DNA from 2 places in the Streptomyces sp. NPDC031049 genome. Region 1 is predicted to be linked to the other one. Evidence: riboswitches for the same ligand, from Rfam matches in the RefSeq annotation. Region 1 holds a riboswitch; the other holds the start of a gene.
The links. Region 1 has a riboswitch for thiamine pyrophosphate ahead of ACZ45Q_RS27850 (thiamine ABC transporter substrate-binding protein). Riboswitches for the same ligand answer to the same signal wherever they lie in the genome.
Positions count from the first base shown of each region.

Region 2: it holds a riboswitch for thiamine pyrophosphate, as region 1 does, so the genes downstream of both, thiO (glycine oxidase ThiO) here and ACZ45Q_RS27850 (thiamine ABC transporter substrate-binding protein) in region 1, are expected to answer to the same signal.

Region 1 is NZ_JBVIGC010000019.1:94,640-108,859, reverse strand. Features, by position in the region: gene ACZ45Q_RS27905 (polyamine ABC transporter substrate-binding protein) at 1-638, opposite strand, end outside; gene ACZ45Q_RS27900 (gamma-aminobutyraldehyde dehydrogenase) at 832-2,271, opposite strand; gene ACZ45Q_RS27895 (Lrp/AsnC family transcriptional regulator) at 2,437-2,955, shown strand; gene ACZ45Q_RS27890 (aspartate aminotransferase family protein) at 2,958-4,331, shown strand; gene ACZ45Q_RS27885 (ABC transporter ATP-binding protein) at 4,550-5,317, shown strand; gene ACZ45Q_RS27880 (hypothetical protein) at 5,299-6,849, shown strand; gene ACZ45Q_RS27875 (VOC family protein) at 6,992-7,399, shown strand; gene ACZ45Q_RS27870 (LAETG motif-containing sortase-dependent surface protein) at 7,691-8,407, shown strand; gene ACZ45Q_RS27865 (maleylpyruvate isomerase family mycothiol-dependent enzyme) at 8,520-9,320, opposite strand; gene ACZ45Q_RS27860 (ABC transporter ATP-binding protein) at 9,346-10,374, opposite strand; gene ACZ45Q_RS27855 (ABC transporter permease) at 10,377-11,978, opposite strand; gene ACZ45Q_RS27850 (thiamine ABC transporter substrate-binding protein) at 12,017-13,054, opposite strand; TPP riboswitch at 13,180-13,285, opposite strand; gene rlmN (dual-specificity RNA methyltransferase RlmN) at 13,361-14,220, opposite strand, start outside.
Region 2 is NZ_JBVIGC010000005.1:81,243-95,462, reverse strand. Features, by position in the region: gene ACZ45Q_RS10340 (ATP-binding cassette domain-containing protein) at 1-935, shown strand, start outside; gene ACZ45Q_RS10335 (YhgE/Pip family protein) at 907-2,991, shown strand; gene ACZ45Q_RS10330 (TetR/AcrR family transcriptional regulator) at 3,039-3,671, shown strand; gene ACZ45Q_RS10325 (phytoene desaturase family protein) at 4,113-5,621, shown strand; gene ACZ45Q_RS10320 (SCO2102 family sporulation regulator) at 5,675-6,625, opposite strand; gene metF (methylenetetrahydrofolate reductase [NAD(P)H]) at 6,682-7,605, opposite strand; gene thiE (thiamine phosphate synthase) at 7,752-8,408, opposite strand; gene ACZ45Q_RS10305 (Rv2175c family DNA-binding protein) at 8,695-9,060, opposite strand; gene ACZ45Q_RS10300 (NAD(P)/FAD-dependent oxidoreductase) at 9,176-10,426, opposite strand; gene ACZ45Q_RS10295 (avidin-fold protein) at 10,459-10,809, opposite strand; TPP riboswitch at 10,862-10,973, shown strand; gene thiO (glycine oxidase ThiO) at 10,971-12,164, shown strand; gene thiS (sulfur carrier protein ThiS) at 12,161-12,388, shown strand; gene ACZ45Q_RS10280 (thiazole synthase) at 12,392-13,186, shown strand; gene pknB (Stk1 family PASTA domain-containing Ser/Thr kinase) at 13,305-14,220, shown strand, end outside.

The DNA of each region.
Region 1 (14,220 bases):
GCGAAGGCCTCGTCCATGCCGGACAGCAGCGTCACCCGGCCCTTGAGGTCGCTCGCCCACAGGTCGGAGACCTGGCGCAGCTCCCGGCCGAGGCGGCGCCGGTTGTAGGCGATGCCGGTGATGCCGGACTGCCACGGCACCGTGAACCTGCGGCCGGGGTCGAAGGCGGGAGAGCGCAGCAGCGGGTCGAGGTGCTCGGTGACACGGGGCTGGCGGGAGCGGTCCATCTCCTGCACCCAGCCGAGCCGGACGAACCGCCCGCACATCCAGTCACTGATGACGATCAGGTCCCGGCCGGTGGGCTGGTGGTTCATCAGGGCCGGGCTGATCTTGCCGAAGAACTCGTCGTTGTCGTTGATCTCCTCGACGTAGTCCACGGAGATCCCCGTGTCCTTCTCGAACGCCTCCAGGGTGGGCCGCCGGCCGGGGTCCGCGTCGTCGGTGTCGATGTACAGCGGCCAGTTCGCCCAGGTCAGCCGGGGCTCGGTCGCGGAGAGGTCGGCGGCGGCGCGCTCACCGGCGGGCACGTACGCGGCGGGCACCCCGCAGCCGGCCAGGCCGCCGAGCGCCGCGCCTGCACCGAGGGCGCGCAGCAGGGACCGGCGGGACGGCAAGGGATTCCTCGGTGTCAGCGGCATGCCCGCAGCATGCGGCTGCCGTGGGCCACCGCACAATTGACGCCCCGTCGAGAGGATCCGCCGGGCGGCGACACCCTGTCGAGGCCGCGGAGCCGGACGCCGCCCCGACGGGACGCGGGGAACCGCGCGGCGGGCCACGGCGAACCCGCGGCCGGCGCACGGTCCCCCGCTGAGCCGGTGGACCGATCGTCCGTCAGACGTCCAGCGACGTCATCACGTGCTTGATGCGCGTGTAGTCGTCGAACCCGTACGCCGACAGGTCCTTGCCGTAGCCGGACTTCTTGAAGCCGCCGTGCGGCATCTCGGCGACCAGCGGGATGTGGGTGTTGATCCACACGCAGCCGAAGTCGAGCTTCTTGGACATCCGCATGGCACGGCCGTGGTCCTTGGTCCACACCGAGGAGGCCAGCGCGTACTCGACGCCGTTGGCCCACTCCACCGCCTGGTCCTCGTCGCGGAACGACTGGACGGTGATGACCGGGCCGAAGACCTCCTTCTGGATGATCTCGTCGTCCTGCTTCAGGCCCGAGACGACCGTCGGGGCGTAGAAGTAGCCCTTGTCGCCGACCTGGTGGCCGCCGGCCTCGACCTTGGCGTGGGCGGGCAGCCGCTCGATGAAGCCGGCGACCTGCTTGAGCTGGTTGGGGTTGTTCAGCGGGCCGTAGAGCACGTCCTCGTCGTCCGGCTGGCCGGTCTTGGTCTCGGACGCGGCCTTGGCGAGCGCGGAGACGAACTCGTCGTGGATCGACTCGTGCACCAGCACGCGGGTGGCCGCGGTGCAGTCCTGGCCGGCGTTGAAGAAGCCCGCCACCGAGATGTCCTCGACGGCCTTGGCGATGTCGGTGTCCTCGAAGACCACGACCGGCGCCTTGCCGCCCAGCTCGAGGTGGACCCGCTTGAGGTCCTTCGACGCCGACTCGGCGACCGACATGCCGGCCCGCACGGAGCCGGTGATGGAGGCCATGGCCGGGGTGGGGTGCTCGACCATCAGGCGGCCGGTGTCACGGTCGCCGCAGACGACGTTGAAGACGCCCTTGGGCACGATCGAGCCGATGATCTCGGCCATCAGGACCGTGGAGGCCGGGGTGGTGTCGGACGGCTTCAGCACGACGGTGTTGCCCGCCGCCAGCGCGGGGGCGAACTTCCACACGGCCATCATCATCGGGTAGTTCCACGGCGCGACCTGCGCGCAGACACCGATCGGCTCGCGGCGGATCATGGAGGTCAGGCCCTCCATGTACTCGCCGGCGCTGCGTCCCTCCAGCATCCGGGCCGCACCCGCGAAGAAGCGGATCTGGTCGACCATCGGCGGGATCTCCTCGGTGCGGGTGAGCCCGGTGGGCTTGCCCGTGTTCTCCACCTCGGCCGCGATCAGCTCCTCGGCGCGCTCCTCGAACGCGTCCGCGATCTTCAGCAGGGCCTTCTGCCGTTCGGCCGGGGTGGTGTCGCGCCAGGCCGGGAAGGCCCGGGCGGCGGCCGCCATGGCGGCGTCGACGTCCGCCTGCGCCGACAGGGGCGCGGTCGCGTACGCCTCGCCGGTGGCGGGGTTGACCACCTCGGTGGTCCGTCCGTCGGCGGCGTCCCGGAACTCACCGTCGATGTAGTTGCGCAGACGACGCAGCTCGGTGCTCACTGCCGGCCCTCCAAGTTCGGGTGTCCAATCACTGAGACACCCACCCTAATCGGAGAGCCGACGTTTTCAACACCCCCGATCGCCCGTTGATTGCGAAATCCGCAGGCTCAAGCGACTCAGACAACGAATTTCATCGATCCGGGCTTGCAAAACTGTCGAGACGTCGTGCACAGTGAAGCCGTGGCCAGTCGAAGCGCAGACCCCAGGGACTCCCGCGAGTCCAGGAACGGCAGCAGTCCCCAGCTGGACGCCGTCTCCCTCGCCATCATCGAGCAGCTCCAGGAGGACGGCCGCCGGCCGTACGCCGCCATCGGCAAGGCCGTCGGCCTCTCCGAGGCGGCCGTACGCCAGCGCGTGCAGAAGCTGCTCGACCAGGGCGTGATGCAGATCGTCGCCGTCACGGACCCGCTCACCGTGGGCTTCCGCCGGCAGGCGATGGTCGGGATCAACGTCGAGGGCGACGTGGAGTCCGTCGCCGACGCACTGACCGCGATGTCCGAATGCGAGTACGTGGTGATGACCGCAGGCTCCTTCGACCTGATGGTGGAGATCGTCTGCGAGGACGACGACCACCTGCTGGACGTCATCAACAAACGCATCCGGGCCGTCCCCGGAGTGCGCTCCACCGAGAGCTTCGTCTACCTCAAGCTCAAGAAGCAGACCTATATGTGGGGAACTCGATAACCGTGAGTACCGCCAGCCAGAAGGACCTCAGCAAGTCCGCGTACGACCACCTGTGGATGCACTTCACCCGCATGTCCTCGTACGAGAACGCCCCCGTCCCCACCATCGTCCGGGGCGAGGGCACCTACATCTACGACGACAAGGGCAAGCGCTACCTCGACGGTCTCGCCGGCCTGTTCGTGGTCCAGGCCGGCCACGGCCGGACCGAGCTGGCCGAGACCGCCGCCAAGCAGGCGCAGGAGCTGGCGTTCTTCCCGGTGTGGTCCTACGCCCACCCCGCGGCCGTGGAGCTGGCCGAGCGCCTCGCCCACCACGCCCCCGGCGACCTGAACAAGGTCTTCTTCACCACCGGCGGCGGCGAGGCGGTCGAGACCGCCTGGAAGCTCGCCAAGCAGTACTTCAAGCTCACCGGCAAGCCCATGAAGCACAAGGTGATCTCCCGCGCGGTGGCCTACCACGGCACCCCGCAGGGCGCCCTGTCCATCACCGGCCTGCCGGGCCTGAAGGCCCCCTTCGAGCCGCTCGTCCCGGGCGCGCACAAGGTGCCGAACACCAACATCTACCGCGCCCCGATCCACGGCGACGACCCCGAGGCCTTCGGCCGCTGGGCCGCCGACCAGATCGAGCAGCAGATCCTCTTCGAGGGCCCCGAGACCGTCGCGGCCGTCTTCCTGGAGCCGGTGCAGAACGCCGGCGGCTGCTTCCCTCCCCCGCCCGGCTACTTCCAGCGGGTGCGCGAGATCTGCGACCAGTACGACGTGCTGCTGGTGTCGGACGAGGTCATCTGCGCCTTCGGCCGGCTGGGCACGATCTTCGCCTGCGACAAGTTCGACTACGTGCCGGACATGATCACCTGCGCCAAGGGCATGACCTCGGGCTACTCCCCGATCGGCGCCTGCATCATCTCCGACCGCCTGGCCGAGCCGTTCTACAAGGGCGACAACACCTTCCTGCACGGCTACACCTTCGGCGGCCACCCGGTCTCCGCGGCCGTGGGCCTGGCCAACCTCGACCTGTTCGAGCGCGAGGGCCTCACCCAGCACGTGCTGGACAACGAGGGCGCCTTCCGTGCCACCCTGGAGAAGCTGCACGACCTGCCGATCGTCGGCGACGTCCGCGGCAACGGCTACTTCTACGGCATCGAGCTGGTCAAGGACAAGGCCACCAAGGAGTCCTTCGACGAGGAGGAGACCGAGCGGGTCCTGTACGGCTTCCTCTCCAAGAAGCTGTACGAGAACGGCCTGTACTGCCGGGCCGACGACCGCGGCGACCCGGTCGTCCAGCTCGCGCCGCCGCTGATCTCCAACCAGGAGACGTTCGACGAGATCGAGCAGATCCTGCGCGCGACGCTGACGGAGGCCTGGACCAAGCTCTGACCGCCCTCCGGCCAGTCTTCACGATCTTCGTGAAAGAAGATCGTCTCCGGCCCCGGCGCCGTCCGTTCGAGTGAGAAACGGCGGCCCGGGGCCGCGTGCTGTCCGGGCTCCCACCCCGTCCTGCCTAGCGTGCCCTGTGACCCACAGGCCCTGCCCTCGTTCCCCCGTAAGGGGGACAGGACCCAGGGAACAACGGATCAGAACCGAGGTGTACGCCGATGGTGGCCCCGCCGGACAACGACGTGCTCTGGGCACGCGCCCTGCACTTCCAGCACAACGACGGCTCCCCCGCGCTCCAGGGCGTCTCGCTCGGTGTCCGGGAACGCGAGATCCTCGCCGTCAGCGGGCCGCGCGGCAGCGGCAAGACGACGCTGCTCGGCTGTCTGTCCGGACTCCTCAGGCCGCAGAGCGGCGAGGTCTGGTTCAACAGCGTGCCGGTGCACACCATGGGGCCGATCAGCCGTGAGCGGCTGCGCAGGGACCGCTTCGGCTGGATCGACCCGGCACCGGCGCTCGTCCCCGAGCTGAACGCCTGGGAGAACGCCGCCCTCCCCCTGATGCTGCGCGGCGTCCCCCGGCGGCGCGCCAAGAAGGCGGCCCTGGAGTGGCTGGACCGCCTCGACGTCGGCCAGGGCGCCCGTAAGCGCCCGCGCGAGCTCCGCCAGGCCGAACGCCAGCGGGTGTGCATCGCCCGCGCGCTCACCGTCGCGCCCGCCGTGCTGTTCGCCGACGAACCGACGGCGCCCCTGCACCGGGCCGACCGCGCCCATGTGCTGCGGACGCTCACCACCGCGGCCCGCTCGCACGGCATCACGGTGGTGCTGGCCACCCACGACGCGGAGACCGCGGCCCTCGCGGACCGCACGGTGGCACTGCTGGACGGGCGGCGGGTGAGGACCGTACACCTGCCGCCGGTCGCCGAGACCACGACGGCCTCCGGGGCCGCCGGCACGGAAGGCCGGGCCGCGTGCTCGCTCTCCGCCTGACCCACGGCGCCCGGCTCGCCGTCCAGCTGCGCCGGCTGCTTCTCGCGGCGGCCTCGGCGGGCACGGGGTTCCTGCTGCTGAGCGCCCTCGGTCACGCGCTGAGCCACCCGCAGGCACCGGGCGCCTCTGCCCTCCGGCTCGCCTGGTGCGCGGCACCGCTCGCGGCGACCGTGTACTTCGCCGTGGCCGTGGCCCGCACCGACCCGGGCACCCGTCCCCGCGCCGGTCTGTCGGCCGTCGGGCTCGGCCCCGGCCGGCTGATGGCCGTCTCGGCGACCACCACGGCCCTGTCCTGCGCGCTGGGGTCGGCACTGGCGCTGCTGGCCTTCCTCCACCTGCGCGGCGACCTGACGGGCGGCGCCCCCGCTCTGCCGGGCGCGCCCTTCGACGGCGCCGCGGCCGGCGCCCTCGCCCCCGGGCAGCCACTGCCCGTCCCGGCGGTGCTGACCCTGCTCGCGCTGGTCCCGCTGACCGCGTCGGCGACGGTCGCCCTGCTGCTCCGCCCCCGGGAGCCCCGCCCGTCCCGCCCCGACGCCGCGAACCCGGCCCGCCGCTACGGCCGCTTCGGCGCGTACGGCCTGGCCACCCGGGAGACCTTCGGCGCCTACGGCCGCTACGGCCGCTTCGTCACGGCCGGCAAACGCGGGGTCGCCCAGGAGGCCGCCACGCCGGACGCGCCTCCCCCCGGGGCGCCTCCCCCCGGGGCGGCTTCCCCCGGGGCGGCTCTCCCCGACCCGGCCCGGCCGACGGCCCTGCCCGCGGACGGCCCCGCCACCGCGGCCGCGCAGCCCGCGGGCAGTCGTGCCGCCGGGGCGGTGCGGGTGGGCGCCGGGGATACCGCCTTTGGGGGAGGCACCCCGCCGGCTCCGGAGAGCGACCCCATCCCGGGGACCACGACCGACGGCACCCTCTCACCGCCGGACCCCGGCTCCGCCGCCAACCCCACCGGCCTCACCACCCTCCCCTGGGGCATCACCCTCCTCGCCGCGGGCCTCACCGTGGAGACCTACGCCCACCGCACCACCCCCGGCACCGGCACCCCCTCCACCGGCGTCCTCATCGGCTGGGCCCTCACCGCCCTCGGCCTGGCCCTGGCCGGCCCCGGCCTCACCCACCTGTGCGGCCGCCTGCTCCAGTCCGCCCGCCCCGGGGCCCTGCGCCTGCTGGCCGGCCGCGTCCTCATGGAGGAGGCGACCCGCATCGGCCGCCCGCTCGGTGTGGTCTGCGCGGTCGCCTCGGCGGCGTACGCGGCGGTGACGGCGTACTCCGCCGACGACACGGCCGCCTTCGGTCCGCTGAGCACCCTGGGCGCGCTGGTCGTGGCCGGCTGCGCCGTGGCGACCCTGCTCACCGCCGCCGTCGAGGCCAAGCACGCCCGCGCCGAGACCACGTCCGCGCTGCTGCGCCTGGGCGCGCCCGCCGGGACGCTGCGCGGCGCCGCCGCGGTGCGCGCCGGTGCGCTGCTCGCCCTGTTCCTCCCGCTGACGCTGGCCGTCGCCGAACTGGCGGCGCTGCCCCTGAGCGGCTCCTAGCCCCGCGGCCCCGAGCGGCCGAAAAAAGTTCCCGGAAAACCTCCGCAGCGCCGATGAGTTCCGACCGGCCCCCCGGTCTACCCCACCGAACAGCACGACACCGTACGCACACCGACGGCACGCCACCGATGGGGAGCCCCGCATGTACCAGCAGATGATCTTCGTGAACCTGCCCGTGAACGACATCGACGCCTCGAAGAAGTTCTTCACGGAGCTCGGCTACACGATCAACCCCCAGTTCAGCGACGACTCCACGGCCTCGGTCGTGATCAGCGACACCATCGTGGCGATGATGCTCTCCCGGCAGAAGTACGCCGAGTTCACGAAGAAGGAGATCGTGGACGCGACGAAGTCCAGCGAGGTGCTGATCGCCCTGAGCGCCGAGAGCCGCGAGAAGGTCGACGAGCTGGTGGACAAGGCGATCGCGGCCGGCGGTTCGCCCACCGGCGAGACCCAGGACCTCGGTTTCATGTACGGCCGCGCCTTCGACGACCTCGACGGCCACACCTGGGAGGTCGTGTGGATGGACCCGGCGGCGGTCGAAGGCTGACCGGACATCACCACCACCCCGTGCGGGCCGTCGGTGCGACGGCCCGCACGCGTATGCGGGGCCGGATCTCAGCGTCCGGATGGCGGCGTTGAAACGTGCCGTCGGTTAATAAGACGGCAAAGCCAACGCCCTTGAGTGGCATATGCGTTGACACTGCTTATGCAACGCTTATAGACCAGTGAGACTCCTGGGGTGCTGATGCCGCGTCAGCGGCCACCGGCAACGAGCCGCCGGCCGCGGTGTCGGCCCCCATCCACCCCCCGCAATCTGCGCACCTTGTAAAGGACCAACGTGGCAGTCCTGTCCATAGCCAGCCGCACGGCGTCCCGCCGTGGCATCCGCGCCCTCGGCGTCGCCTCCGCCTCCCTCGCCCTGGCGGTCGGTGCCGCCGGCAACGCGTTCGCCTGCGACATCAGCGAGTTCTCCGCCGCCGCCGTGTGCGACGGCACCAAGGGTGTCATCACCGTCACCGACAAGGACCCCTCCGGCGTCCCCGCCACCGTGACCGTCTATCTCCAGAACAACGGCGCCGACGCGAAGAAGGTCGGCGAGCAGGTCGTCAAGGGCTCCAGCGAGGGCGTCACCATCACCTTCGCCGAGAACTGGAAGCCGAACGCCGAGTACCGCGTCCACGTCAAGGCCGAGGGTTACGTCGACGAGGACATCAAGCCGAACCTCGTCACCCCGGCGACCGCCTGCGACAAGGGCGACGAGCCGGCTCCGACGCCGTCGGAGCCCACCCCGTCGGCGAGCACCTCGTCCCCGGCCGAGGAGTCCGAGGCCCCCGCTCCGTCCCCGTCGGCCCCGGCGGCGTCGGAGAGCGAGAGCACCGCTCCCGCGGGCACCTCGAGCAACGCCCCGTCGCCGGCCGGTGAGTCCAACCTCGCCGAGACCGGTGCGGACTCCAGCACCGGCCTGATCGCCGGCATCGCGGCCGCCCTGGTCGCGGTCGGCGGCGGCGCGGTCTTCTTCGGCATGCGCCGCCGCGGGGCGAACGGCAACCGCTGACGCCTGGCGAACCGGCACACTCGTGGCCCGTCCCCGCCCGGGGGCGGGCCATCGCCGTCCCCGCCCCGCCACCCCCTCGGCCGCAGCCCTCGGCGCGCCGGTCCCCCGGCCCTCACCCGAAGGTCGCCCGCTCCAGCCAGAACTCCAGCAGCTTCCGGTCGCCGAGCACCTCCAGCCCGGGCGCGTCCACCGGCGTCCGGCGGTAGAAGGCGAGCAGGAGGGAGGTGAGCGGACCGCGCAGGGTGACGTCCGCCTTCTCGTGCCCCCGACGCCAGGTCACGCCGTCCTCGGCCGGTTCGATCAGCCACTCGGCGTTCAGCTCGGGCGGGGTGTCGGTGGCGTGCAGATGGAGGGACCGGCCGGGCAGCCGCAGCTCGTTCGCCGGGGTGTCGGGCAGGGCCTCCTGCGCGAACCGCACGATCCACAGCCACTCGTCGACCGCGTCGGCCGCCACCTCGGGCGCGACCGCGGCGAAGGGCCGCCCGGCGGCCAGTGACGCGTCCGCGTGGTGCACGACCAGTTCGTGTGCCATCCGGCGGGCCCAGAAGCCGGAGGTGTCGGCCCCGGACCACGTCCACACCCGCAGGTCCGGCCCTGCCTCGCGCAGCGCCGCGACGACCGACGCGCCGGACTCCGCCAGCCACGCCTCGAGCGCGGCGGCGTCACCCCGGCCCGCCGGCCCCTCGTTCCCCGGCACCCGGTCGATCGGGACGTCCTCCTGGGCCCGGGTGCGGACGATCAGCTCCACCCAGCGCAGGGCGCGCCCCACATGCCGTACCAGCTCCTCGAGAGTCCAGTCCGGGCACGTCGGCACGGTCGCGGACAGGTCGGCACCACAGGCCAGTACGGACCTGAACTGCTCCACCTGGTGGGCGACTTCGTCGCAGTAGCGGTCGTGTGCGAGGTGTGTCATGCCGCTCACCCTACGAGCGGGGTGATCAGTCGAGCACCACGATTTCCGCCACGTCGAACTCGACCCCGACCCGGTCCCCGACCTCGGGCGCGGCGCGCAGCGCGCACGCCGCCTCCAGCCGGGGCGCGTCCTCCGGCTGGAGGTGCACGGCGACATGGGTGCCCCGGAAGGTGCGGGCGGCGACCGTGCAGGGCAGGCCCGCGTCGGCGTCGACGAGCCGGATTCCGGCGGGCCGGACCAGCACCGTCCGAGTGCCCTGCGGGGAGTCCTCGGGCACCGGCAGCTTGCCCCAGGGGGTGTCCGCGGCCTGGCCGGCGACGGCCGCCTCCACCACGTTGTCGAAACCGAGGAAGCGGGCGACGAAGGCGTCGGCCGGTCGCTGCCAGACCTCCAGCGGCGTCCCGGACTGGGCGATCCGCCCGTCCCGCATCACCACGACCCGGTCGGCGAGCGCGAAGGCCTCGCCCTGGTCGTGCGTCACGGCCAGCACGGTGGTGCCCAGCCGGCCGAACAGCTCCCGCAGCTCCACGACCAGCCGTTCGCGCAGCGAGCGGTCGAGCTGGCCCAGCGGCTCGTCCAGCATCAGCAGCCGGGGGCGGGGCGCGAGGGCCCGGGCCAGCGCCACCCGTTGCTGCTCCCCGCCGGACAGCCCGGCGACGGCCCGGCGGGCGGCGTCCGGCAGCCCGACCAGCTCCAGCAGCTCCTCCACCCGCTGCCGCTGCTCGGCACGGGAGGCGCCGTGCATCCGGGGGCCGAAGGCGACGTTCCCGGCGACGTCGCGCTGCGGGAAGAGCTGGTGGTCCTGGAACATCAGCCCGACCTCGCGCCGGTGCGCGGGCACGCCCGTCCGGTCCGCCCCGTCGAGCAGCACCCGTCCGGCGTCCAGCGGCTGGAGCCCGGCCACCGCCCGCAGCAGCGTCGACTTGCCGCTGCCGCTGGGCCCGAGCACGCACACCACCTGGTGTTCGCCGACCTCCAGGTCGACGGCGTCCAGCACCGCGCGCCCGCCGAAGCGGACGGTGGCGCCCTCGACGCTGAGCAGACTCGGCCGCATGTCTAGAACTCCCCGCTCCGGTCGGTCCGCAGCCGCTCCAGGACGAGCAGCGCCACGGCGCACACCAGCATCAGAATCGTCGAGAGGGCCATCGCCTGGCCGTAGTTCAGATCCCCCGGCCGGCCCAGCAGCCGGGCCACGGCGACCGGCAGCGTCGGGTTGTCGGGCCGTGCGATGAACACGGTCGCCCCGAACTCCCCGAGCGAGACGGCGAAGGCGAAGCCGGCCGCGATCAGCAGCGCCCGCCGCACCAGCGGCAGATCGACCTCCCGCCACACCCGCCAGGGCGAGGCACCGAGCACGGCCGCCGCCTCCCGCAGCCGTACGTCCACCGCCCGCAGCACGGGCAGCATCGTCCGTACGACGAAGGGGACGCCGACCAGCGCCTGCGCCAGCGGCACCAGGATCCAGGAGGACCTCAGGTCCAGCGGCGGCTCGTCCAGGGCGATCAGGAACCCGAAGCCGACGGTCACCGCCGACACTCCGAGCGGCAGCATCAGCAGCGCGTCGAAGCCGCGCACCAGGCGGCCGGCGTCCCGGCGGGCCAGCGCCGCGGCGGCGAGCGAGCCGACGGCCACGGCGATGGCGGTGGCGACGACGGCGTACTGGAGCGAGTTGCCGACCGCCTCGATCGGCGGGACGAGGAAGGCGCCGCCGTCCTCCCGGGTCAGCGCCCGGTAGTAGCCGAGGCCGGGCGCGCCCAGGGACCGCTCTACCAGCACCGCGAGCGGCAGCAGGAGCAGCAGGGCGACGGTGGCCAGGACCCCGGCCAGCAGCGCCCACTGCCCGGCCCCGCGCGGCCGGCGTGCGGTGCCGGCCGCGTCCACCAGTTTCAGGGCGCTCTCCCGCCGCCGTACGGTCCAGGCGTGCACGGCGAGGATCGCGGCGACCGCGGCGAACTGGACCAGGGTGAGCACGGCGGCCGTGGACAGGTCGAACACCTGGGAGGTCTGCCGGTAGATCTCCACCTCCAGGGTGGCGAAGGTGGGCCCGCCGAGGATCTGGACGATGCCGAAGGAGGTGAAGGTGAACAGGAACACCATCAGCGCGGCGGCGGCCACGGCGGGCGACAGCGCCGGCAGGGTGACCTGCCGCCAGGCCCGCAGCGGGGAGGCGCCCAGCATCCGGGCGGCCTCCTCCTGCCGGGGGTCGAGCTGCGACCACAGGCCGCCGACGGTGCGGACGACGACGGCGTAGTTGAAGAAGACGTGGGCGAGCAGGATCGCCCACACGGTGGTGTCCAGCCGCACGCCCCACAGGTCGTCGAGGAGCCCGCCGCGCCCGACCAGCGCCAGGAACGCCGTGCCGACGACGACCGTCGGCAGCACGAACGGCACGGTGACCACGGCCCGCAGCACCTGCTTGCCGGGGAAGTCGAGGCGGGCGAAGACGTAGGCGCCGGGCAGGGCGATCAGCAGGGTGAGCGCGGTGGAGGCCAGGGCCTGCCAGGTGGTGAACCACAGCACGTCCCGGATGCCGGGCTCGGTCAGCACCTCGCCGATCCGGCCGGGGTGCCAGGTGCCGTCGGCCCTGAGGCCGCGCGCGACGATCGCGGCGACCGGGTAGGCGAAGAACACCCCGAAGAACGCGACGGGCCCGGCCATGAGGGCGAGCCGCGCCGCGTTCCCCGTGCGGCGGGCGGCTACTTCAGTACGAGCGACGTCCACGTCTTGACCCACTCGTCACGGTGGTCGGCGATCTTCGCCGGGTCCATGGTCCGGGGGCTGTCGACGGCCGGCGCGAACTCGGTGAACTCGGCGGGCAGCTTCGCGTCCTTCACCACCGGGTGGACGAACATGTTCAGCGGCAGGTCCTCCTGGAACTTCCGGCTGATGAGGAAGTCGATGAGCGCCTTGCCGCCGTCGGGGTTCTTCGCGTTGCTCAGCAGTCCGGCGAACTCGGTCTGCCGGAAGCAGGTACCGGTCGCGACGCCCGTGGGCGCGGTCTCCGGCTTGGGGTCGGCGTAGATCACCTCGACGGGCGGGGAGGAGGCGTAGGAGACGACGAGCGGCCGGTCGCCGCCGGCCTGCTTGCCGCCGGCCGAGCCGGAGAACTCCTCGTTGTAGGCCTGCTCCCAGCCGTCGACGACCTTCACGCCGTTCGCCTCGAGCTTCTTCCAGTAGCCCTGCCAACCGTCGTCCCCGTACTCGGCCACCGTCCCGAGCAGGAAGCCGAGCCCCGGCGAGGAGGTGGCGGCGTTCTCGGTGACGAGGAGGTTCTTGTACTCCGGCCGGGTCAGGTCGTCCAGGGAGTCGGGCGGGGCCAGCTCGTGCTCGCTGAAGTACGCCTTGTCGTAGTTGACGCAGATGTCGCCGTAGTCGACGGGCGTGACCCGGTGCTTGTCGTCGATCTTGAAGGACGCGTCGATCCGGTCGAGGCCCTTGGCTTCGTACGGCTGGAACAGGCCGTTGTCCAGCGCCCGCGACAGCAGGGTGTTGTCGACGCCGAAGAAGACGTCGCCCTGCGGGTTGTCCTTGGTCAGGATCGCCTTGTTGACGGCCTGCCCGGCGTCGCCGTCCTCCAGGACCCTGACCTTGTAGCCGGAGGTCTTCTCGAAGTCGGCGATGACGTCCTTCGACGCGGCCCACGAGTCGTGGCTGACGAGGGTCACGGTTCTGGGGTCGCCGGACCCCTTGCCGCCGTCCTCGGACGACCCGCACGCGGCGAGGCCGCCGGCCATGCCGAGCGCGGCGACGGCCGCGGCGACGCGCCTGGTGGTGTTGCTCACTGATTCCTCCTGGGTGACCAGGAGAAGACGCGGCCCTGCCCGGAAGCCTCCGACGGCTCCCGGGCAGGGCGCAACAGCTCGAGTGGTGACCGATCTCCCTACCCAGAATGACCTGGGCCAGGTTCGGAGGGTCTGCGGCCGGTGCCGCACTCTCAGCGCTGTGGCGCTCCCCTGTCGGAATTGCGTGGTTGATGACGATGTCAACGCTGTGAAGTTGTGGAGAGGCCCGATGACAGGGCCGCTCTTACGACGGTCAGGTTACCGCTCGCTCGCGGCGAGCTGACCGCACGCCCCGTCGATCTCCTGTCCCCGGGTGTCCCGGATCGTCACCGGCACACCATGGGCGGCGATGGCCTCGACGAACGCCTTCTCGTCCTCGGGGCGCGAGGCGGTCCACTTGGAGCCGGGCGTGGGGTTGAGCGGGATCAGGTTGACGTGCACCGGCCTGCCCTTGAGCAGCCGCCCGAGGCGGTCACCCCGCCAGGCCTGGTCGTTGATGTCCCGGATCAGCGCGTACTCGATGGACAGCCGGCGCCCGGACCTGGCGCTGTACTCGAAACCGGCGTCGAGCACCTCCCGGACCTTCCACCGGGTGTTCACGGGCACCAGGGTGTCGCGCAGTTCGTCGTCGGGCGCGTGCAGCGAGATGGCCAGGCGGCACTTGAAGCCCTCGTCGGCGAACCGGTGGATGGCCGGCACCAGGCCGACCGTCGACACGGTGATGCCGCGCTGGGACAGCCCGACGCCGTCGGGCTCGGGGTCGGTGAGCCGGCGGATGGCGCCCACGACGCGGTTGTAGTTGGCGAGGGGCTCGCCCATGCCCATGAACACGATGTTGCTCAGCCGCGCCGGACCGCCTGGGACCTCGCCGTCCCTGAGCGCCCGCATCCCGTCCACGATCTGGTGCACGATCTCGGCGGTGGACAGATTGCGGTCCAGGCCCGCCTGCCCGGTGGCGCAGAACGGGCAGTTCATCCCGCAGCCGGCCTGCGAGCTGATGCACATGGTCACCCGGTCCGGGTAGCGCATCAGCACGGACTCGACGAGCGTGCCGTCGAACAGCTTCCACAGCGTCTTGCGGGTGGTGCCCTGGTCGGTCGACAGATGCCGGACGACCG
Region 2 (14,220 bases), on a different contig from region 1:
GCTTCGGGCTCCGCGGGCCGCGCGGCTGGGCGTTCCGGGGGGTGGACGTGGACGCCGCGCCGGGCTCGCTGATCGCGCTGGAGGGGCCGTCGGGGTCGGGCCGCACCTGTCTGCTGCTGGCACTCACGGGGCGGATGAAGCCCACCGAGGGCACGGCCGCCGTGGGCGGACTGCGGCTGCCCCGGCAGATGGCCGCCCTGCGCCGGGTCAGCGCGCTCGCGCACGTGCCGGGGGTCACCGACCTCGAACCGGCGCTGACCGTGGACGAGCACCTGCGCGAGCGGGCGCTGCTGCAACGCCGCTTCGGCGACGCCCTGCGCGGCCTGCTGCGGCCCCGGGCCGAGCGGGCGGCGCGGGCCCGGTCGCGCATCGACCGCGCCCTCGGGGCCGCCGGACTCGACCTCGAGGCGCTGCCCAAGGGGTCCCGTACGGCCGTACGGGACCTGGAGCGCGTGGAGGCGCTGCGGCTGTCCATCGCCCTGGCCCTGCTGGGCGGGCCGCGGCTGCTGGGCGTGGACGACGCCGATCTGAAGCTCTCCGCCGCCGAGCGGGCCGAGGTCTGGTCGCTGCTGGAATCGATCGCCGGGTCCGGCACGACCGTGGTGGCGGTGTGCGCGGAGGCTCCTCGGGGCGCGGTACGGGTGTCGACCCGGGGCTCCGGCACCGACGGCACTTCGGGCGCCGGCGAGGCCTCCGACGCCGACGCGGGTTCCGACACCGACGACGCATCCGACGCCGACGCGGCTCCCGACACCGACGACGCGTCCGGCGCCGACGCGGCTCCCGACGCCGACGACGCCCCCCGCACCGGCGAGCCCGCCGAATCTGCCGAGCACGCCGAGTCCCCCGAGCACGGCGGGTCCGGCCACGCCGGCCGCACCGACATCGACCCGAAGGAGGCCGGCGATGCGTTCGCCGAGGCTGGCCGCGCTTGAGCTGAGGCGTTTCGGACGGGGGCGTCTGCCGCGCGCCGCCCTGGTGGCGCTGCTGGTGCTGCCCCTGCTGTACGGCGCCCTGTACCTGTGGTCCTTCTGGGACCCGTACGGGCGGATGGACCGCATCCCCGTGGCGCTCGTCAACGAGGACCAGGGGGCCACCGCCGACGGCGAGAAGCTGACCGCGGGCGACGACATCACCGAGCGGCTGGTGGACAGCGAGGTCTTCGACTGGAAGCAGGTGAGCGCCGCCGAGGCCCGCCGGGGCGTCGAGGACGGCACCTACTACCTGTCGCTCACCATGCCCGCCGACTTCAGCCGGCGCATCGCCTCCAGTTCGGGTGACTCCCCGGAGACCGGCGCCCTGCGGGTGCGTACGAACGACGCGAACAACTACATCGTCGGGCAGATCTCCCGGACGGTGTTCGCCGAGGTGCGTCAGGCGGCGTCCACGAAGGCGTCGCGGTCCTTCCTCGACCGGATCTTCATCTCGTTCTCCGACATCCACGGCGAGACGGTGAAGGCGGCCGAGGGGGCCGACGAGCTGAAGGGCGGCATCGGCAAGGCCAAGAAGGGCTCCAAGGACCTCGCCGACGGCCTGAAGGACGCCCAGGACGGCAGCGGCGATCTCGCCAAGGGGCTGAAGAAGCTGCACAAGGGCGCGGGCGACCTGGACGACGGCGCCCAGCAGGTCGCCGGGGGCACACAGCGGCTCGCCGACCGGATCAACGGGCTGAACGGCGACGTGGGCCCCTTCCTGAAGGACAACGAGAAGACCATCGGCGACACCGCCCGGCTGGTCGCCGACTCCTCCGGGTTCATCCGCGACAACCTCGACACCCTGGTGGAGCGGGCCCCGGACGCCGCCGAGCGCGCCCACAAGGCCGAGAAGACCCTGACCGGCATCCACAGCAGGCGCTGCGAGGAGCCGGTGCCGGCGGACGCCGCCTGCGCCGACCTGAAGGACGCCAGGGACACGGCGGCCGACGTCGCGGTCATCGCCGACGACCTCCACACGATCGTCGCCGACCACGACGGCGACCTGAAGAAGCTCGACGAGAACCTCGCCAGGCTGGAGAAGCAGGCGACGGCCCTGGCGAAGCGCGCGCCGAACCTCTCCGAGGACCTCGACGACGCCGTCAAGAAGATCAACAAGCTGAACGACGGGGCCGGGAAGGTCGCCGCCGGCGCCGAGAAGCTGCGCAAGGGACTCGGCACGGCGAAGACCGGCGCCGTGGACCTGGACGAGGGCGTCGGCAAGCTGAAGACGGGCGCGGACGACCTGAACGGCGGCATGTTCAAGCTGGTCGACGGCTCCACCGAGCTGGCCGGCGGCCTCCACGACGGCGCGAAGCAGATCCCCGACTACGACGAGAAGGACCGCGACCGGCGCACCGGCGTGATGGCGGACCCGGTGCGGCTCGTCTCCGACAACCTGCACCGGGCGCCGAACTACGGCACCGGCTTCGCCCCGTACTTCATCCCGCTGTCCCTGTGGGTGGGCGCGATGGTCGCCTACATGGTGATCGCACCCATGAACCGCCGGGCGCTCGCCGCGGGCGCCTCGGCGTGGCGGATCGCGCTGGCCGGCTGGCTGCCGGTGGTGGCGATCGGGGTGCTCCAGACGGTGGCGCTGATGTCGGTGCTGCACTGGGCGGTCGGCCTCCAGATGGCCCGGGCGGCCGGCACGGTCGGCTTCCTGTTCCTGGTCACGGCCTGCTTCACCGCCCTGGTGCAGTGGCTGAACGCCCGCTTCGGCGCGGCCGGCCGGATCCTGGTCCTGGCGCTGCTGATGCTCCAGCTGACCTCGGCGGGCGGCACGTACCCGGTGCAGACGTCCCCGGGCTTCTTCAACGCGCTGCACCCGTTCCTGCCGATGAGCTACGTCGTCGAGGCGCTGCGGCGGCTCATCACGGGCGGTGGCCTGGAACCGGTGTGGCACGCGTGCGTGGTGCTCGCCGCGTTCACGCTGGGCGCCCTGGCGCTGACCGCGCTGTCGGCCCGCCGCCGGCAGGTGTGGACGCTGGACCGGCTGCACCCGGAGCTGACCCTGTGAGCCGGTCCGTGCGATCTTCGGCGTCGGTTCCTGTGACAATCAGGGCCATGGAAAGCAGCAGCACCGCCCCGCCCGGCAGCCGCGGCCGGCGCGAGGCCACCCGGCAGAAGCTCTACGAGGCGGCCGTCACCCTCATCGCCGAACAGGGCTTCTCGGCCACCACCGTGGACGAGATCGCCGAACGCGCCGGGGTCGCCAAGGGCACGGTCTACTACAACTTCGCCAGCAAGTCCGTGCTCTTCGAGGAACTGCTGCGGCACGGCGTGGGGCTCCTCACCGCGTCCCTGAAGGAGGCGGCCGAGGACACGGCGCGCGCGGGCGGCAGCAAGGTCGACGCCCTGGACGCGATGGTCCGCGCGGGCCTGGTCTTCATCGACCGCTACCCGGCCTTCACCCAGCTGTACGTGGCCGAGCTGTGGCGCACCAACCGGGCCTGGCAGTCGACGCTGCTGGTGGTGCGGCAGGAGGCCGTCGCCGTGGTCGAGGGGGTGCTGCGCGAGGGTGTGGCGGCCGGGGAGTTCAGCGCGGAGATCGACATTCAGCTGACGGCCGCCGCGCTGGTCGGGATGGTGCTGGTGGCCGCCCTGGACTGGAAGTCCTTCCAGCCGGAGCGCTCCCTGGACGACGTGCACGCGGCCCTGTCCCGTCTCCTTCAGGGACGCGTGTCCGGCCGCCCCTGAGCGCCCCCCGGCACGACGGGAGGGAGCGGGAGGCGGGCGGCGACGAGAAGAAGCGCCGGTCCGCGATGGCCGCGTCCCCCGCGGGCCGTCACCGGACCGGCGCTCCCTCGTGCTCCCCCGTACGTCCCCCCGTTGGACCCCCGTTCTTCTCGGTCGTCCCCCGGGTCCCCCCGTGTCTCGCTCCCGCCGACCGCGGCCGGCGGAAGGAGCGGATCGCGGGCCGCCCCGTTCCGGCGCCCCGTGTCGCCGGTGTTGGAGCCGCGCCCCTTTCCGTGCCTCCACTCTCTCGTCGGCGCGGGCCCGGCCCCATCCGCGCCGGTACTCATCTCGGCGACTAGGTACGGATACTCAGACCTGCGCGTTCCGGCCCAGTGAGCGCAACGGCGCTGGTCACGGGCCCCTCGGGTCCGGTTGTCGGTGGCGGTCGATAAAGTCCCCGGCATGGCACGGATTGCGGTGATCGGCGCCGGCATGGGCGCGATGGCGGCGGCTGCGCGGCTGGCGGTCGCGGGCCACCGGGTGGTGGTGTACGAGCGCTCGGACACGTACGGCGGGGCGGTGCGCCGCGTCGAGCGCGACGGCTTCCGCTTCGACGCCGGCCCCGGTCTGCTGCCGCTGCCCGCGGTCTGGCGGGATCTCTTCGTCAAGACGGGCAAGGAGCCGCTGGAGCGGTGTGCCGAGTTGGTCCAGGTCGACCCGTCCTCGCGGCACGTGTTCGCGGACGGCACCGAGGTCGCGCTGCCGAACGCCTCGCGCGCGGGTGTCGTCGCCGCCCTGGGCGAGGCGCTGGGCCCCGACGCCGCTCGGCGCTGGGGCGACTTCCTGGTGCGGGCCCGCGAGGCCTGGGACCGGACGCGCAGACCGCTGCTGGAGGAGCCGCTGTGGCCCGACTGGCGGGTGCTCGGCGAGCGGGAGCCCTATCCGGCGGTCCCCCACAAGCGGCTGCTGCGCACCCGCCGGGCCGGCACGCTGGCCGAGGTCGGCGCCTGGGAGCTGCGCGACGACCGGCTCACCGCGCTGCTGGAGAGCCACGCCCTGGCCTGGGGGCTGGACCCGCGGCGCACTCCGGCGAGTGCCGCCGTGCTGCCGTACATGGAGCACGCCTTCGGCACCTGGTACGTGCGCGGCGGGCTGCGCGAGCTGGCCCGCGCGGTGTACGAGCGCTGTCTGGCCCGCCGGGTGGAGTTCCGCTTCGGGGCCGAGGTCACCGGGATCGTGGAGAAGGACGGCCGGGTGGCGGGGGTGGAGCTGGCCGACGGCGCGGTGGCCGAGGCCGGGTTCGTGGTCGCCGGTGTCGCGCCGGGCGTGCTGGACCGGCTCACCGGGGGCGCGGCGGTGCGCGGGCCGGACGAGGCCCCGCCGCGGCGCACGGCGGCGAGCAGGCTCACGGTGCTGCTGGCACTGCGCGGCGGCCGGCCGGCGGGCACGGCGCATCGCACGGTGGTGCACGCGCAGGACCGGGACGCGGAGCTGGAGACGCTGTTCGGCACCGCACCGGCCATGGCCGCGCGCCCGACGGTGACGGTGCTGCGGCCGGACGACCCGGGGCTGGTCCCGGACGACGGCCACGAGGCGGTCACGGTCACCGCGGCGGTGCCCGCGTCAGGCGCCCCGGGGGGCGTGCCGGACGTCGAGCGACACGTCGAGTCGCTGCTCACCGTGGCCGGGCGCGCCGTGCCCGGGCTGCGCGACCGTCTCCTGTGGCACGAGACGCTCACCCCGGCCGACGTCGCCGAGGCGACCGGGGCGGAGGGCGGGGCCGTGCCGGCTCCGGCGCTGGCCGCGGCCGGCGGCCGGCTGCTGCACGCGTCGAACGGCACGCGCGTCGAGGGCCTGTTCACCGTCGGCGGCTGGTCGCACCCCGGCGGCGGTCTGCCGCACGCGGGCATGTCGGGGGCGCTGGTGGCGGGGCTGATCGTGGAGGGTCCGCAGTTCCGCGGCTCCCAGTGACCGGCCCCGTCGGGGACTCCCGGTGACCCGGCCCCCGCACCCGGTCCGGCGGGTCAGAAGCGGTACTGCTCGTCGAAGCCCTGCCCCTGCGGCTGCTGCCCGTCGCCCTGGTAGGGGTAGGGCTGCTCCGGCGGCAGCTCCCCGCCGTAGGGCTCGTCGGTGCTGCGCTGCTGCGGGACCCACACCCCGCCGGGCGGCGTCTCGCCGTAACCGCCGGTGACGTACGGGTCCTGACCGTAGCCCTGCTGCTCGTAGCCCTGCCGGCCGGTGGTGCCGTAGCCGGTGTCGTACCCGGCGCCGCCGTAGGTGTGGGTGCCGATGTACGGGTCGGAGTAGGCGGCGTACTGCTGCTCGCCGCCGGTGTCGTAGTAGCCCTGCTGCCCGTAGCCGGAGTAGTCGTAGGCGTAGGAGGCGTCGGCGGTGTGGGCGGCGGCCGGGGCGTGCTGCTCCTGGCCGTAGCCGGTGTCGCTGTAGACGCCGTAGGAGCCGGTGTCGTCCGGCATGGGCTGCGGCTCGTAGACCGCGGTGGTCTCCGCCGCCGTGGGCTCGGCGGGGCGCGCCGGGGTGAAGACGTCGTCGCGGTCGTGGTCGTCGTAGCCGTAGGAGCCGGCGTCGCGGTCGCGTGCGGGGGAGGCGTCGCCGTACTCCGAACCGTACGCCGGGTCGGACGCCTCGAGGCCGGAGACCTCCAACGTCGGCTCCTGGCGGCCCCGTTCGGGCCGGGCGCGCCGGCTGCCGACGAGGCCGGCCGGGGCGTTGACCGCCCAGCCGGCCGCGAAGCCGCGGCGGAACGACAGGGTCACGTAGGTCTGTCCGACGGCGAAGGCGGCGGCGCCCAGCGCGATGACGACGACGGACGGGATCAGCACGCCGACCACCACGCCGAGGAAGCCGACGAAGGCGAGCAGCCGCCAGCGCAGGCGCGCCTTGTACTGCAGCAGCACCTCACCCAGCAGCCACAACGCGACGATGCCGAACGCGATGTAGAGGACCGTCCAGCCCATGTACGCCCCTCTCCCAGTGGCCGCTACGCAGTGTGTCGTATGTACGTGCGACCGGTCTAGGCCTGCGGGGGGTGGTGCAGACCCAGGTTCTCGTAGATTTCCAGGGTCGCCGTGGAGTTGTTGAGCGTGATGAAGTGCAGGCCGGGGACACCCTCGGCCAGCAGTCGCGCGCAGAACTCCGTGGCGAACTCGATCCCAAGGGAGCGTACAGCCGCCGGATCGTCCTTCGCTGTGAGGATCCGCTCTTTGAGGCTGTCCGGGAACGAGGCGTTACTGAGCTTTGGCAACCGTTCCAGCATCTTCACGCTGGTCACCGGCATGACCTCCGGGATCACCGGGGTGTCGCAGCCGGCCGCGGCGACCCGGTCGCGCAGGCGCAGGTAGGACTCGGGGTGGAAGAACATCTGCGTGATCGCGTAGTCGGCGCCGGCCCGGCACTTGTCGACGAAGTGCGACACGTCCGTGTCCCAGTCGCTGGAGCGCGGGTGCATCTCCGGGAAGGCGGCCACGCCCACGCAGAAGTCTCCCGACTCCTTGATGAGCCGGACCAGCTCCGCCGCGTAGGTCAGGCCCTGCGGGTGCGGGACCCACTCGCCCATCGGGTCGCCGGGCGGGTCGCCGCGCACGGCGAGCATGTTGCGGATTCCCGCGTCGGCGTACTGGCCGATGATGTTGCGCAGCTCGGCGACGGAGTGGTCGACGGCCGTGAGGTGGGCGACCGGGGTCAGCGTCGTGTCGGCGACGATCTGCTGGGTCTCCTTGACCGTGCCGGCGCGGGTGGAGCCGCCGGCGCCGTAGGTGACGGAGACGAAGTCCGGCGCCACCGCCTCGACCCTCCTCAGCGCGCTCCACAGGTTCTTCTCGCCCTTGGGCGTCTTCGGCGCGGAGAACTCGAACGAGTACGTCGTCTTGCCGGTGGCCAGGATGTCGCGAATCGTGCGTGCGCGATCGGTCCTGGTGGATGCGGTTCCGAGGGCCATACGGGCAGGTTAGCCAGGGGTCGTCGGTCCCCCAACCGGACGCAGGTATTTCGTCCGGATTGTCGATTTTCTGTCCATCCCTTGGACACGGCCGGCGGACCCCCGGCGGCTGGACGCTGCCGGCGGACCCCGGCGGCCGGCGCGGCTCAGACCTGGCGCAGCCGCTTGGCGAACTCGGCCGCCGCCGCTCCCGGGTCGTCCGCCTCGGTGATCGCCCGGACCACGACGGCCCGGCGGGCCCCGGCGTCCAGGACCTGGTCGAGGTTGCCCAGGTCGATGCCGCCGATGGCGAACCAGGGCCGGTCCGTGCCCAGCGCGGCCGTGTACCGCACCAGGTCAAGGCCGGGCGCGTGGCGGCCGGGCTTGGTGGGGGTCGGCCAGCACGGGCCGGTGCAGAAGTAGTCCACGCCGTCCTGCGCGGCTGCCGCGGCGGCCTCGGGCTCGGCGTGGGTCGAGCGGCCGATCAGGACGTCCTCGCCGAGGATGGCGCGCGCGGCGGGGACGGGCAGGTCGCCCTGGCCCAGGTGCAGCACGTCGGCGCGGGTGGCGTGGGCGACGTCCGCGCGGTCGTTGACGGCGAGGAGTTTGCCGTGCCGGGCGCACGCCTCGGCGAAGACCTCCAGGTGGGCCAGCTCCTCGGCCGCCTCCATGCCCTTGTCGCGCAGCTGCACGACGTCCACGCCGCCGGCCAGCACCGCGTCCAGGAACTCGGGCAGGTCGCCCTGGCGCTTGCGGGCGTCCGTGCACAGGTAGAGCCGGGCGTCGGCGAGCCGGGCGCGGGCGGTGACTGCGGTGTCGGCCATGCGTGGGTGTCCCCCGTTGTCGTGGCGGGCCGGGCGAGCCGGCCGGCGCCGGTGGCGGACCGGTGTGCCCCCGGTCGGTGTCGGTGGCGGTCCGGAGATCCGGCCGCCCTCGTCAGCGGATCGGAGGGTACCGGTCGGTGTCGGTGTCGGTGTCGGTGTCGGTGTCGGTGTCGGTGTCTCTGTCCGTGGCGTACGGGGCCACGGCTCACCGTGGCCGTGCCCGGCCGTGGCCGCGGTCGCCGTGGCCACGGTCGGCCGTGGCCCCGTACGCCGTCGGTGCGGCGGGTCAGACGGCGAGGGCCTGCGCCCGGCGCTTCACCTCCGTGCCGCGGTTCTCGCGCAGTGCCTGCGCGGGGGTGCCGGGCAGGGACGGGTCGGGCGTGAAGAGCCACTCGAGCATCTCCTCGACCGTGAAGCCGTCGTCCCGCAGCAGCGTCAGCGTTCCGGACAGGCCCTTGACGACCTTGTCTCCGTCGATGAAGTCCGCGGGGACGTGCAGCGCCCTGTTCTCCCCCCGGCGTACGGCGATGAGCTGGCCCTCCTTGACCAGCTGCCGCACGCGGGTCACCTCGACGCCGAGCATCTCGGCGATGTCGGGGAGGGTGAGCCAGGCGGGGACGAGAGCATCGGTCTTTGCGTCAATCTCGGTCACGTCTCAAGCCTGCCATCTGCCACTGACAGTCGGAAGCCGGACCCGTCCGGGTCGGGCGGACGGGTGAGGAGCCCGCCCGGGGCCGCCCCACGGACGACCCGCGCGCGCCAGGCCCCTACGCCGTCGCCGACTTCAGCGGCCTCGCCGGGTCCGCGAGCAGCCGCGGGTCCATCCGCGCACCGGACTCGATCAGCCGCCGGCCCTGCGCGAGGTCCCTGGGCCGGCCCACGGCCAGCAGGGCCACCAGGCGGCCCTCGCGCAGCCAGCAGACGGTCCAGGCCGGGCCGGACGGGTCGCCGCGCCACAGCGTGGTGTCGGCCGACGCGTGGTGGCCGGCGTACTGGACGAAGCGCCCGAACTGCTCGGACCAGAAGTACGGCACCGGATCGTAGAGCGCGGGCGCCCGGCCGGTGGCCGCGCCCAGGATGTTGGCGGCCACCGTCCGCGGCCCCTGGAGGGCGTTGTCCCAGTGGTGCACGAGCAGCCGCTCGCCGTAGCGGCCGGAGGGGAAGGAGGCGCAGTCGCCGACCGCGTAGACGTCGGGCACGGAGGTGCGCAGCCGGTCGTCGGCGAGGACCTCGCCGTGCGTGCCCCGCTCGACGGCGCTGCCGGCGAGCCAGGCGGTGGCGGGCCGGGCGCCGATGCCGACGACGACCGCGCCGGCCGGTACGCGCGTGCCGTCGTCGAGGACCACGGCGCCGGGCTCCACGCGCTCCACGCGCGCGTGGGTGCGCAGATCGACGCCGGCGTCGGCGTACCAGGCGGTCATCGGGGCGGCGACCTCGGCGGGCAGCGCGCCGGCGAGCGGCCGGTCGGCGGCCTCCACGACGGTCACGGCGCAGCCCGCCTCGCGCGCCGCGGTGGCGAACTCGGCGCCGATCCAGCCGGCGCCGACGACCACGATGTCGTGCTGCCGGACGAGCACCGGGCGCAGCCGCTCGGCGTCGTCCAGGGTGCGCAGCAGGTGCACGCCGGGCACGCCCTCGATGCCGGGCAGCCGGACCGGTTCGGCACCGGTCGCCAGCACGAGGACGTCGTACGGGACGGGGCCCGCGGAGGTGTCCAGGACGTGCGCTCCGGGGCGCAGGTCCCGTGCCTCGCAGCCGAGCCGCAGCTCGATGCCGAGCGCCTCGAAGTCGACGTCGAAGGCGGAGCCCTCGGCCGTGCCGAGCAGCACCGCCTTGGACAGCGGCGGCCGGTCGTACGGCTGGTGGGGTTCCGCGCCGATCAGCGTCACCGTGCCGGTGAACCCCTGTTCGCGCAGGGCCACCGCCGTCTGCACACCGGCCATGCCCGCGCCGACCACGACCACGTGGCCGGGCGGCGCGCCCTGTTCCCGTCCCCGTTCCCGCGTCTGCTCGCTCACCTGATCACCTTAGACACCTGACGGTTTGTCAGTCAGCGGCCGTGCGCCGTGACCTGCTCCACAACGCTGGTGCCGCGCCCCGGCCCCGACTCCCATTCCCAGCTCTCCTCCAGCCGCACCCTCCCGTCCGGCAGGTCGACGACGGTCGACACGCAGTGCCCGGACGCCGTGCTGCCGTCGGTCCTGAGCTGCACGTAGCGGAAGTCGAGCCGGTCGCCCTCCCGCGTGCCCACCAGATGGCCGCGTACGACGTCGCCGCCGGCGTACTCGGCCCAGACGACGCCGTCCTTCTCGTGGTAGGTGAAGCGGGTGCCGGTACCGACCTGGCCGGGTGCCTGGTCGGCGACGGGGGCGAGGACGAGACCGTCGAGCGGGCGTGCCACGGGCGGATGCTCCCTTACAGAGGCGGTGAACGAACCGTTAGGGTGGCCAACGTAAGGCACTCGCGGGAGCCCGGACGCACCGGGCTGAGAGGGAGGCTGGCGGCCTCCGACCGTACGAACCTGATCCGGGTCATGCCGGCGAAGGGAGGGGCTGGACGCCCATGTCGCCCACAGGTACGCCGCCCACGAGCAGCACGGGCACCTCGGACGTCCTCGTCGTCGGGGGCGGGATCATCGGCCTGGTCACGGCGTGGCGGGCCGCGCAGCGCGGGCTCACCACGGCCGTGGTGGACCCCGAACCGGGCGGCGGGGCCGCCCAGGTCGCGGCGGGGATGCTGGCCGCCGTCACGGAGCTGCACTACGGCGAGCAGACCCTGCTCGCGCTGAACCTCGCCTCGGCCCGCCGCTATCCGCAGTTCGCTGCCGAGCTGGCCGAGGCCTCCGGGCAGGCCCTCGGCTACCGCCGCTGCGGCACCCTGGCCGTCGCGCTGGACGCCGACGACCGCGCCCACCTGCGGGAACTGCACGCCTTCCAGGGGCAGTGCGGTCTGGAGTCGGAGTGGCTGTCGGGGCGTGACTGCCGGCGCCTGGAGCCGATGCTCGCGCCGGGCGTGCGCGGCGGGCTCCGGGTGGACGGCGACCATCAGATCGACCCCCGGCGCCTGGCCCACGCGCTGGTGACCGCCTGCGAGCGGGCGGGCGTGGTCCTCCACCGGGTGCGGGCCGAGCGGCTCACGGTCGCCGGGGACCGGGCCACCGGTGTCGTCACGGCCGACGGCACCCGGCTGGCGGCCGGGCGGACCGTGCTGGCCGCGGGCAGCCTCAGCGGGCGGCTGGCGGGGGTCCCGGACGACGTCCGCCCACCGGTGCGGCCCGTGAAGGGGCAGGTGGTGCGGCTGTCCATGCCGCAGCACCCGGCGCCGCTGCTGAGCCGGACGGTGCGCGCCGTGGTCCGCGGCAACCACGTCTACCTGGTGCCCCGCGAGAACGGCGAACTGGTGATCGGCGCGACCAGCGAGGAGATGGGCTGGGACACCACGGTCACCGCGGGGGGCGTGTACGAGCTGCTGCGCGACGCCCACGAGCTGGTGCCGGGACTCACCGAGCTGCCCTTCACGGAGGTCCGGGCGGGGCTGCGGCCCGGCTCCCCGGACAACGCGCCGATCCTCGGCCCGAGCGCCCTGGACGGCCTGCTGCTGGCCACCGGCCACTACCGCAACGGCGTGCTGCTGACGCCCGTCACCGGTGACGTCATGGCGCACGCCCTGACCACGGGCGACCTCCCGCAGGACGCCCGCCCCTTCTCGCCTCGGCGCTTCGACGCCGCCCCCGCCCTCACGGAGCAGTCCGCATGAACACCCAGGTCGCACAGACTCCGGTCACCGTCTCGCTCAACGGGCAGCCGCGTCAGGTGGCTCCCGGAACCACGCTCGACGCCCTGGTGGGGACCCTCACCGAGGCGCCGTCCGGTGTGGCCGCCGCCCTGAACGAAACCGTCGTCCCGCGCGCGCGGTGGTCGTCCACCGCGCTGGCCGAGGGCGACCGCGTCGAAGTCCTCACCGCCGTCCAAGGAGGCTGACCCATGGCCGACGATCCCTTCGTCCTCGGCGGTACGTCCTTCACGTCCCGCCTGATCATGGGCACGGGCGGGGCCCCCAGCCTCGACGTGCTGGAGCGGTCGCTGGTGGCCTCCGGTACGGAGCTGACCACGGTGGCCATGCGGCGGGTGGACCCGTCCGTGCACGGGTCCGTGCTGTCGGTGCTGGACAGGCTCGGCATCCGGGTGCTGCCGAACACCGCGGGCTGCTACACCGCCGGGGAGGCGGTGCTCACCGCCCGGCTCGCGCGGGAGGCGCTCGGCACCGACATGGTCAAGCTGGAGGTCATCGCCGACGAGCGGACGCTGTTGCCGGACCCGATCGAACTGCTGGAGGCCGCGGAGACGCTGGTCGACGACGGCTTCACGGTGCTGCCGTACACCAATGACGATCCTGTGCTGGCGCGGAAGCTGGAGGACGTCGGCTGCGCGGCGATCATGCCGCTGGGGTCGCCGATCGGGTCCGGGCTCGGGATCCGCAACCCCCACAACTTCCAGCTGATCGTGGAGCACGCGCGCGTGCCGGTGATCCTGGACGCGGGGGCCGGGACGGCGTCGGACGCGGCACTGGCCATGGAGCTGGGGTGTGCCGGGGTGATGCTGGCCTCGGCGGTCACCCGGGCTCAGGAGCCGGTGCTGATGGCCGCCGCCATGCGCAGTGCCGTGGAGGCGGGGCGGCTGGCCCGGCTGGCGGGGCGGATCCCCCGGCGGCACTTCGCGACGGCGTCGTCTCCCGGGGAGGGGCTGGCGGTGCTGGACCCCGAGCGCCCCGCGTTCTGATCCGGCGTCGCCCGGGTTTTCCCGTCGTGCGTGGGAAGCGTCACAGGTGCGCTTCAGTAGCGGGGGGTGAAGGCTTTCGGGCCGCCGGGTGTCCGTGGTGGCTCGTACACTCACCTGCGTGGACACGACCCTTCAGGACCCTCTGGTCGGGCAGGTGCTCGACGGCCGGTACCGCGTCGACGCGCGGATCGCGGTCGGCGGGATGGCCACGGTCTACCGGGCCGTGGACACCCGCCTGGACCGCGTGCTCGCGCTGAAGGTGATGCACCCGACGCTCGCGGCCGACGCGTCGTTCGTCGAGCGGTTCATCCGTGAGGCGAAGTCGGTGGCCCGGCTCGCGCACCCCAACGTCGTGCAGGTCTTCGACCAGGGCACCGACGGGGCGTACGTCTACCTGGCCATGGAGTACGTCTCCGGCTGCACCCTGCGCGACCTGCTGCGCGAGCGCGGGGCGCTCCAGCCCCGGGCCGCGCTGGACGTCCTGGAACCGGTCCTCGCCGCGCTCGGCGCGGCGCACCGCGCGGGGTTCGTCCACCGGGACATGAAACCGGAGAACGTCCTGATCGGCGACGACGGCCGGGTCAAGGTCGCCGATTTCGGCCTGGTCCGCGCCGTGGACACCGTCACCCACACCACCGGCTCGGTCCTCGGCACCGTCTCCTACCTCGCGCCGGAGCAGATCGAGCACGGCACCGCCGACCCGCGGGTCGACGTGTACGCGTGCGGCGTCGTGCTGTACGAGATGCTGACCGGCGGCAAGCCGCACGCCGGGGACTCCCCCGCCCAGGTGCTCTACCAGCACCTCCACGAGGACGTCCCGCCGCCCTCGGCCGCCGTGCCCGGCATGGCGTACGAACTGGACGAGCTGGTCGCCTCCGCGACCGCACGGAACGCCGAGATCCGCCCGCACGACGCGGTGGCGCTGCTCGCCCGGGTCCGCGAGGCGCGGGCCCGGCTCGGCGACGAGGAGCTCGACGCGGTGCCGCCGCAGGCGCTGACCGCCGAGCACGACAACGCCGAGGACCGCACGAGTG